Regions from separate parts of the Paenibacillus dendritiformis genome, predicted to be linked through region 1. Evidence: riboswitches for the same ligand, from Rfam matches in the RefSeq annotation. Region 1 holds a riboswitch; the other holds the start of a gene.
What was found. A riboswitch is a leader RNA that binds a small molecule or an ion and turns the genes downstream of it on or off. The one in region 1 is predicted to bind S-adenosylmethionine.
Positions count from the first base shown of each region.

Region 1 (3,683 bases):
TTCGCGCGAGGCGATGCTGAGCGGCTTCCGGATTCTCGGAGAAGGCCAGCTCAGCCTCACCAAATTCCTGATGCTCACTGATCAGGATGTCGATCTGGACAATTTCGCGCAGCTGATGGAGAACGTATTGGAGCGCTTCCAACCGGAGTCGGATCTGTATGTGCTGAACAATACGTCCCATGATACGCTCGATTATACCGGGCACAAGCTGAACCATGGCAGCAAGGGCATATTGCTGGGTGTCGGCGAGCCGGTCCGCGAGCTCCCGCATACGTACGAGGGGGGACCGATCGACGAAATAACGGATGTGGCCGTGTTCTGCCGCGGCTGCCTGACGATGTCCGGAGCGTCCTATGAGGCCGAGCCGCAGCTGGCGCAACGGCTGATGGAGCGGTTGGCCGATCAGGAGACGCCTTGGCCGCTCGTCTTCCTGGTGGACGATGCGCAAGTGGCCCGCACGCAGCTCTCTTTCCTGTGGACGGTGTTCACCCGCTTCAACCCTGCTTCTGATATATACGCGCGGATGGAAGTCCGAAATCACCACATTGCGTATCAACTGCCGATTGTTATCGATGCGCGCATGAAGCCGGGCTACCCGGACGAATTGTTCCCGCGGGAAGATATCGTGCAACGGGTTGACGATCGTTGGAAAGACTATTTCCCGAACGGATACTAATCGGGGGTGGTCGCGATGCTGCGAAGCCTGTTCGGGGAAGAGCCCCGCAGGGACGAAGGCGCGTTGAAGGAAGCGATGGAGGCGATAGACCGCTATCTGTCGCATGTAAGGAAGCAGATGGACAACGGCGGGGATCCGGGTCACTACTGGCGCAAAATCGAAATCTGGACGGTCGGGCTTCGCACGTCGCTCGATGAGCTGGAGGAGAGCATCTATGCCTCCGGCAAGTATGCGGAGCGGGTGACGAAGAAGTACCAGGATGATATGAATGATAATGAGCTGGATGATTATTACCGTCACGTTTACTTTTATAAAAATGCATTCATCCGCATCTTCTCGATCCTGGACAAGCTGGGGACGCTTTTGAATGAGGTGCTGCGGCTGGAGACGGAGGAAATGAAGCCGTTTTTCTCTTACTTCACGGTGCTCCGCCGCCTGCACTTGACAGGCAGGCATCCGCGTCTTACCGACAAGCTGTCCGGTCTGAAGCAGCTTCATGGAGAAGCGATGCAGCGCTTGCGCAAGCGCCGCAATACCGAGATTCATTATATGAATGCGGAGATGCAGGACGATCTGTGGCAGCGGCACCGGAGCTTGAACAGCAAGCTGCGGCTGGAGGATATCCAGGCGAACATGAACGATGTGGAAGAAGGCATGCAGATGGTGTGCGGCGCGCTTACCGCTTCGTTCCGCGCGATCGTTACCCTGGAAAAATGAAACGTAAGGTAAAAAAAGTCAATTGACAATACCCGAGTAATATCATATACTTTGAATAATTTCATAACGATTTCTTATCAAGAGTGGCGGAGGGACAGGCCCTGTGAAGCCCGGCAACCGATCCTGCAACCCGTATTTGCTCGCAGCTTACCGCTGCCGCAAGATTGCAGGATGTCAATGGTGCTAATTCCTTCAGAACGGATAAGTTCTGGCAGATAAGAAAGGGCGCTAACCCATCTGGAATGAAGAAGTATGAGACAGCCCCCTTTTGGCATCTGCCAAGAGGGGGCTTTTGGCGTGAATATACAGAGATACGGGTCACCGCTAATTAGGAAGGGGAAAACTATCATTGATTCGTCTGGAGCATATCAGCAAACAATATGAAGCCAAAGGGAAGCTGTCCGGACCTCTCGCATTGAATGATGTCAGTTTGACGATAGAGCAAGGGGAAATTTTCGGCATTATCGGCCACTCCGGGGCCGGCAAGAGCACGCTGCTGCGCAGCATCAACCTGCTGGAGCGCCCGACCTCCGGGAAGGTGTTCGTGGATCAGGTGGACATGATGAAGCTGTCGAAGCGGGAGCTGCAGGAGCAGCGCAGCAAGATCGGCATGATTTTTCAGCATTTTAATCTGCTGTCCTCGGCGACCGTGTTCGACAATATCGCTTTCCCGCTGCGGCTGCAGAACACGCCTGCCGCCCAAGTGAAGGCGAAGGCGGATGAATTAATCCGTCTCGTCGGACTGGAGGAGCACCGCAATAAATATCCGGCGCAGCTGTCCGGGGGACAGAAGCAGAGAGTCGGCATTGCGCGCGCGCTGGCCAACGATCCGAAGGTGCTGCTCTGCGACGAAGCGACCTCCGCGCTCGATCCGCAGACGACGCAATCGATTCTGGAGCTGCTGCTCGATATTAACCGCCGCTTCGGCATCACGATCGTGCTCATCACCCATGAGATGCATGTCATTCAAGCGATATGCGATCGGGTCGCCGTCATTCATGCCGGCCAGATTGCGGAGCAGGGCAAGGTGGTCGACGTCTTCCTGAAGCCGCAGCATCCGGTGACGAGGGAGTTCATTATGGAGGAGCGCCATGACGCCGACCTGCAGCCGTGGATGGCCTTCCAGGGGCAGGCAGGCGACCATTCGCGCGTCGTCAAGATCAATTACTTGGGCGATGTCACTTATGAGCCCGTGCTGCAAACCGTCCTCACCGAAGCGGGTGTCCGCTTCACGATACTGCAGGGCACGATATCGCGCATGAAGGATATACCATACGGACAATTGGTCGTTCGTCTGGACGGCGGCCTGCCGGATGTCGAGCGTTCGCTCTCCGCGCTGAAGGATAGAGGACTTGAAGTGGAGGTGATCGCGTAATGAAGGATCTCGATTTCTCCAAAATCAACTGGGATGAGCTCGGTACGGCGACAAGCGACACGCTGGCGATGATGCTGTTCTCCGTGCTGTTCACGATCGTAATCGGGCTTCCGCTCGGCGTGCTGCTTTATTTGACGGGAAAATCAAAAGGAACGGCCGGAAGAACCGTATATTTCGGGGTCTCTTTTATCGTTAATATTTTGCGTTCCGCGCCATTCGTTATCTTGATGATTGCACTCATTCCAGTTACTCGGATGATCGTCGGCACCTCGATCGGGGTCGAAGGCACGATTCCGCCGCTCGTTATCGCGGCTGCGCCTTTCTTCGCCCGCCTGGTGGAGACCTCGCTGCGCGAGGTGGACCGCGGCGTCATCGAAGCCGCGCAGGCGATGGGCGCCTCCACTTGGCAGATCGTGCGCAAGGTGCTGCTGCCGGAGGCGATGCCGGGCTTGATCGCCGGCACGACGATTACGGCGGTGACGCTCGTCACCTATACGGCCATGTCAGGCATGGTCGGCGGCGGCGGTCTCGGGGACTTGGCGATTCGATACGGGTATCACCGCTATGAATTTGAAGTCATGATCATTTCGATTTTTATTATGGTGCTGCTCGTCCAAATCCTGCAATGGATTGGCGACGCGTTCGTCCGCAGATTCACCCGGAAGTAGCGGCCGCCGACGGCGGACAAGGTTCCGGCTGCGGATCACGACTGGAATTCGCCCGGTATCGGGCTTCCATATATACATGTAAAAAGCGCATTTTCAAAATGGGGAATTCGGGAGGAGAAGAGAGACATGAAAAAATGGACGTATGTATTGACGTTGATTGCGCTGATCGGCTTGCTCGCGGCATGCGGCAGCAAATCGTCGACAGGAACGGATACAGGCTCGGCGAACGAGGCGGGCGCAGGGGGCG
Region 1 covers NZ_AP025344.1:1,276,017-1,279,699, forward strand. Annotated here, with positions in the region: gene L6439_RS05610 (UbiD family decarboxylase) at 1-676, shown strand, start outside; gene L6439_RS05615 (Cthe_2314 family HEPN domain-containing protein) at 692-1,393, shown strand; SAM riboswitch class I at 1,465-1,615, shown strand; gene L6439_RS05620 (methionine ABC transporter ATP-binding protein) at 1,743-2,768, shown strand; gene L6439_RS05625 (methionine ABC transporter permease) at 2,768-3,436, shown strand; gene L6439_RS05630 (MetQ/NlpA family ABC transporter substrate-binding protein) at 3,563-3,683, shown strand, end outside.

Region 2 (3,683 bases), 2.9 Mb from region 1:
CATTTCCAATCCCTCCCCATCGGTTCTTCCTTACTTCCGGTTCAGCATCCACTCCGGCTTGCCGAAGCCCTGGAACTGTTCATCGATTCTCTGCTCGAATTCCGGCGACTCGACCGCTTCCTTCAGATCCTTCGCGAAGGCCTTATCCTTGTCGGCCGTGTTGATGACGACCCGGTTGCGGTAATCATCCGGCATATTTTCCAGCTTCAGCGCGTCGAGCAGATTCATCTTGGCCGCGAGGGCGAAGTTGCCCGGCACGAGGGCAAGATCGGCGCTGTCGACGGCACGCGGCAGCTGGGCGGCTTCGATCGGCTGCAGCACGAGCTGCTTCGGGTTGTCCTTGACGTCCTTCTCCGAGACGCGCAGCGGATCGATGTCGTCCTTGATCGTCAGGAGGCCGGCATCCTGCAGCAGCCCCAGCGAACGGGCCAGATTGGTCGGATCGTTCGCCAGCGCGACGGTGCTGCCCTCGGCGATCTCGTCGAGCGAGTTGTATTTCGAGGAGTAGATGCCCATCGGCGCCGTCGGTACGGCGATCAGATCGGTCAGCTCTAGCTTGTTCTCCTTGGCGAAGTTATCCATATAGATTTTGTGCTGGAACAGGTTTGCGTCCAGATCGCCGTTGGACAGCGCCAGATTCGGCTGCACGTAATCTCCGAATTCGACGATTTCGATCGTATAGCCTTTTTTCTCCATAATCGGCTTGATCGCCTTCGTCAGCATATCGCTGTATGGGCCTGCGGTGGCCCCGAACTTCAACGTTCTGCTCTCCTCCTGCTTCGCATTGTCCCCGCCGCTGGAGGACGAACCGCTGCCGCAGGCGGCCAGCAGGCCGAATGTCAGGATAAGCGAGAGAAGAATGACTGTCTTTTTCATGATGATACCCTCCATAATATGTGAAATGATGTTGAAGCCTCCGTTAGCTTGCGTTAGCGCTTGTCTACCTTTTTGGCCGCGAAATCGCCGGCATATTGAATGAGCTGCACAAGGCAGATAAGGATGATGACGGTGGTGAACATGACCATATTGTCATAGCGGTAGTACCCGAAGCGGATCGCCAGATCGCCGATGCCGCCTCCGCCGATCGTCCCGGCCATGGCCGAGTAGGCCACAAGACTGATGGCCGTGATGTTGATCCCCTGGACGATGCCGGGCTTCGCTTCGGGAAGCAGCACATCCTTGATGATCATCCACGGCGTGGCCCCGATCGACACCGCCGCTTCGATGACGCCCTTGTCGATCTCGCGCAGCGCGGTCTCGACGAGCCGGGCGAAGAACGGGACAGCGGCAACCGATAACGAGACGGATGCGGCCGTCGGGCCGATGGTGGTGCCGGCGATCAGCTTCGTCAGCGGCAGCAGCGTGACGAGCAGGATGATGAACGGAATCGACCGGATCATGTTGACGAAGAAGCCCAGGATCACGCGGGTCAGGCGGTTTTCCAGGAACAGTCCTTTATCCGTCACAAATAATATTATTCCAATAGGAAGACCCAGAATTAAAGCGGCAACTAATGAGATGCCCACCATATACAAGGTCTGAAAAAACGCCTTGTACAGATCGGGCAGGATCTGTATGAGGGAGTCCATCTTATCTGATTACCTCCAGTCGGTGCGTTCGCGATGCGATATAATCCATGGCCCGCCGGACTTCGGCCGGGTCGCCGTTCAGCTCCAGGATAAGGATGCCGAGGGGCGCATCATGGATATATTCGATTTTGCCATGCAGGATATTGCCCATGACGTCGAACCTCTTCAGCATATCGGTAATGACGGCTTCCTCCGCCTGCGGGGCGACGAAGTGAACCTTGACGACGGTGCCGGCGCCGTTCCGGAGCAAGCGGTCGGGCAGCTCGAATTGGAACAGGCTGCTGATGAAGGAGCGGGTCATCGGATGCTGCGGATTCGCAAAGATATCATAGACAGGTCCCTCCTCGACGACGCGGCCGTTCTGCATGACCGCCATCCGATCGCAGATCGCCTTGACGACTTCCATCTCATGGGTAATCAGCACGATCGTCAGCTTCCATTCACGGTTGATCTTTTGCAGCAGGTCGAGGATGGACTGAGTCGTCTCCGGGTCGAGCGCGGATGTCGCCTCGTCGCAGAGCAGCACATGCGGATCGTTCGCGAGAGCTCTGGCGATGCCCACCCGCTGCTTCTGGCCGCCGCTCAGCTGCGAAGGATAGACGTCGCGCTTGTCGGCCAAGCCGACCATCTCCAGCAGCTCGGTCACGCGCGCTTCGATATCCGCCTTGGATGTCCGGTTCGCCTTGAGCGCGAAGGCGATGTTCTCGTAGACCGTCTTGGATCGAATCAGGTGAAAATGTTGAAAGATCATCCCGATTTTCAACCGGGCCTGACGGAGCTGCTCGCCCTGCAGCTTGGTCAGATCGACGCCGTCGACGAGGATGCTGCCCGAGCTCGGCTGCTCCAGCAGATTGATGCAGCGCAGCAGGGAGCTTTTGCCCGCTCCGCTTCGCCCGATGATGCCGTAGATGTCGCCCTTCTCGATATGCAGCGAGACATGATCGACACCGACGACCGTTCCCGTCTTGCTCCGGTACTCCTTGACGAGATTCCTTATCTCTATCATCTCTCTCACACTCCAATGTCCATCTGTATCGGCCCGTTCGTCCGGCATCCATTCCAGCGAATGAAAAAAGCCTCTTTCAGGAGAGAAAGAGGCTGCATTGCATCGCTAGGAACCACTTATCTCTCAGAATGCCGCGCATTCTGTAGGATTTAGCACCTTTTACCGCAAATGGGTAAGGTTGCCGGACGTCATAGGGCCTATTCCCTCAGTCGCTCTTGATAAGGTCAAGAAAATGAAATTGTCATGTGAGAATCATACACAGGATTGCGGCGGTTGTCAATTTTATTTTCATAGGATTAGTCGGGAATAGGCGGAGCGGCCTCTGCGGCCGCATGCTGCGCCTCCGGCGCGATCTCATACTGGGCGGGCGGTTCGGCCCCGAGCAGATGCTTCACGAAATAATCCCATTTGCGCCGGATGAAATAGCGGTTGGACTGAATGCTGTGATTGACGTTCGGCATGATGAGCAGATCGAAGTCCTTGTTCGCCCGAATCAGCGCATCGACGAGCTGCATCGTATGGGCGATATGGACGTTGTCATCCATATCGCCGTGCGCGAGCAGCAGCTTGCCCTTCAGATTGGCCGCCAGTCGGGCGTTGTCCTGACGGGCGTACCGCCCCGGATGTTCTTTGCCGGGCAGCCCCTGGAAGCGCTCGCCCCATGCCGCAATGTAGGCGCGCTGATCGTGATTGCCGGCCCCCGAGACGGCGACGGAATAGACGTCGGGATAGGTCAGGATGGCCCGGGCCGAGCCGTAGCCGCCTCCGGAGACGCCCCAGATGCCGACGCGCTCCGGATCGATGAACGGGTAGCGTTCGGCCAGCTGCGGGATGGCGGCGGCATGATCGGCCAATCCGGCCGCATGCTCCAGCCTGCCGTCGGACGTGTCATGGAACGCCTTCGAGCGGTACGGCGTCCCCGTCCCGTCCATCACGATCGCGGCGAAGCCGAGCTGGGCGAACGATTGGGCGCCGCCGGAGAAATCAAGGGGGGCCTCGAACAGGAACGACTTCGGCGTATTGAGAAGCTGGGGCCCGCCATAGAAATAGTCAATCAGCGGATACTTCCGCCCCGGTTCGCGGGATGC
Region 2 covers NZ_AP025344.1:4,927,957-4,931,639, reverse strand. Annotated here, with positions in the region: gene L6439_RS21880 (iron-containing alcohol dehydrogenase family protein) at 1-3, opposite strand, end outside; gene L6439_RS21875 (MetQ/NlpA family ABC transporter substrate-binding protein) at 31-876, opposite strand; gene L6439_RS21870 (methionine ABC transporter permease) at 930-1,589, opposite strand; gene L6439_RS21865 (methionine ABC transporter ATP-binding protein) at 1,591-2,595, opposite strand; SAM riboswitch class I at 2,709-2,820, opposite strand; gene L6439_RS21860 (S9 family peptidase) at 2,892-3,683, opposite strand, start outside.
Region 2: another riboswitch for S-adenosylmethionine. It lies ahead of L6439_RS21865 (methionine ABC transporter ATP-binding protein); the one in region 1 lies ahead of L6439_RS05620 (methionine ABC transporter ATP-binding protein).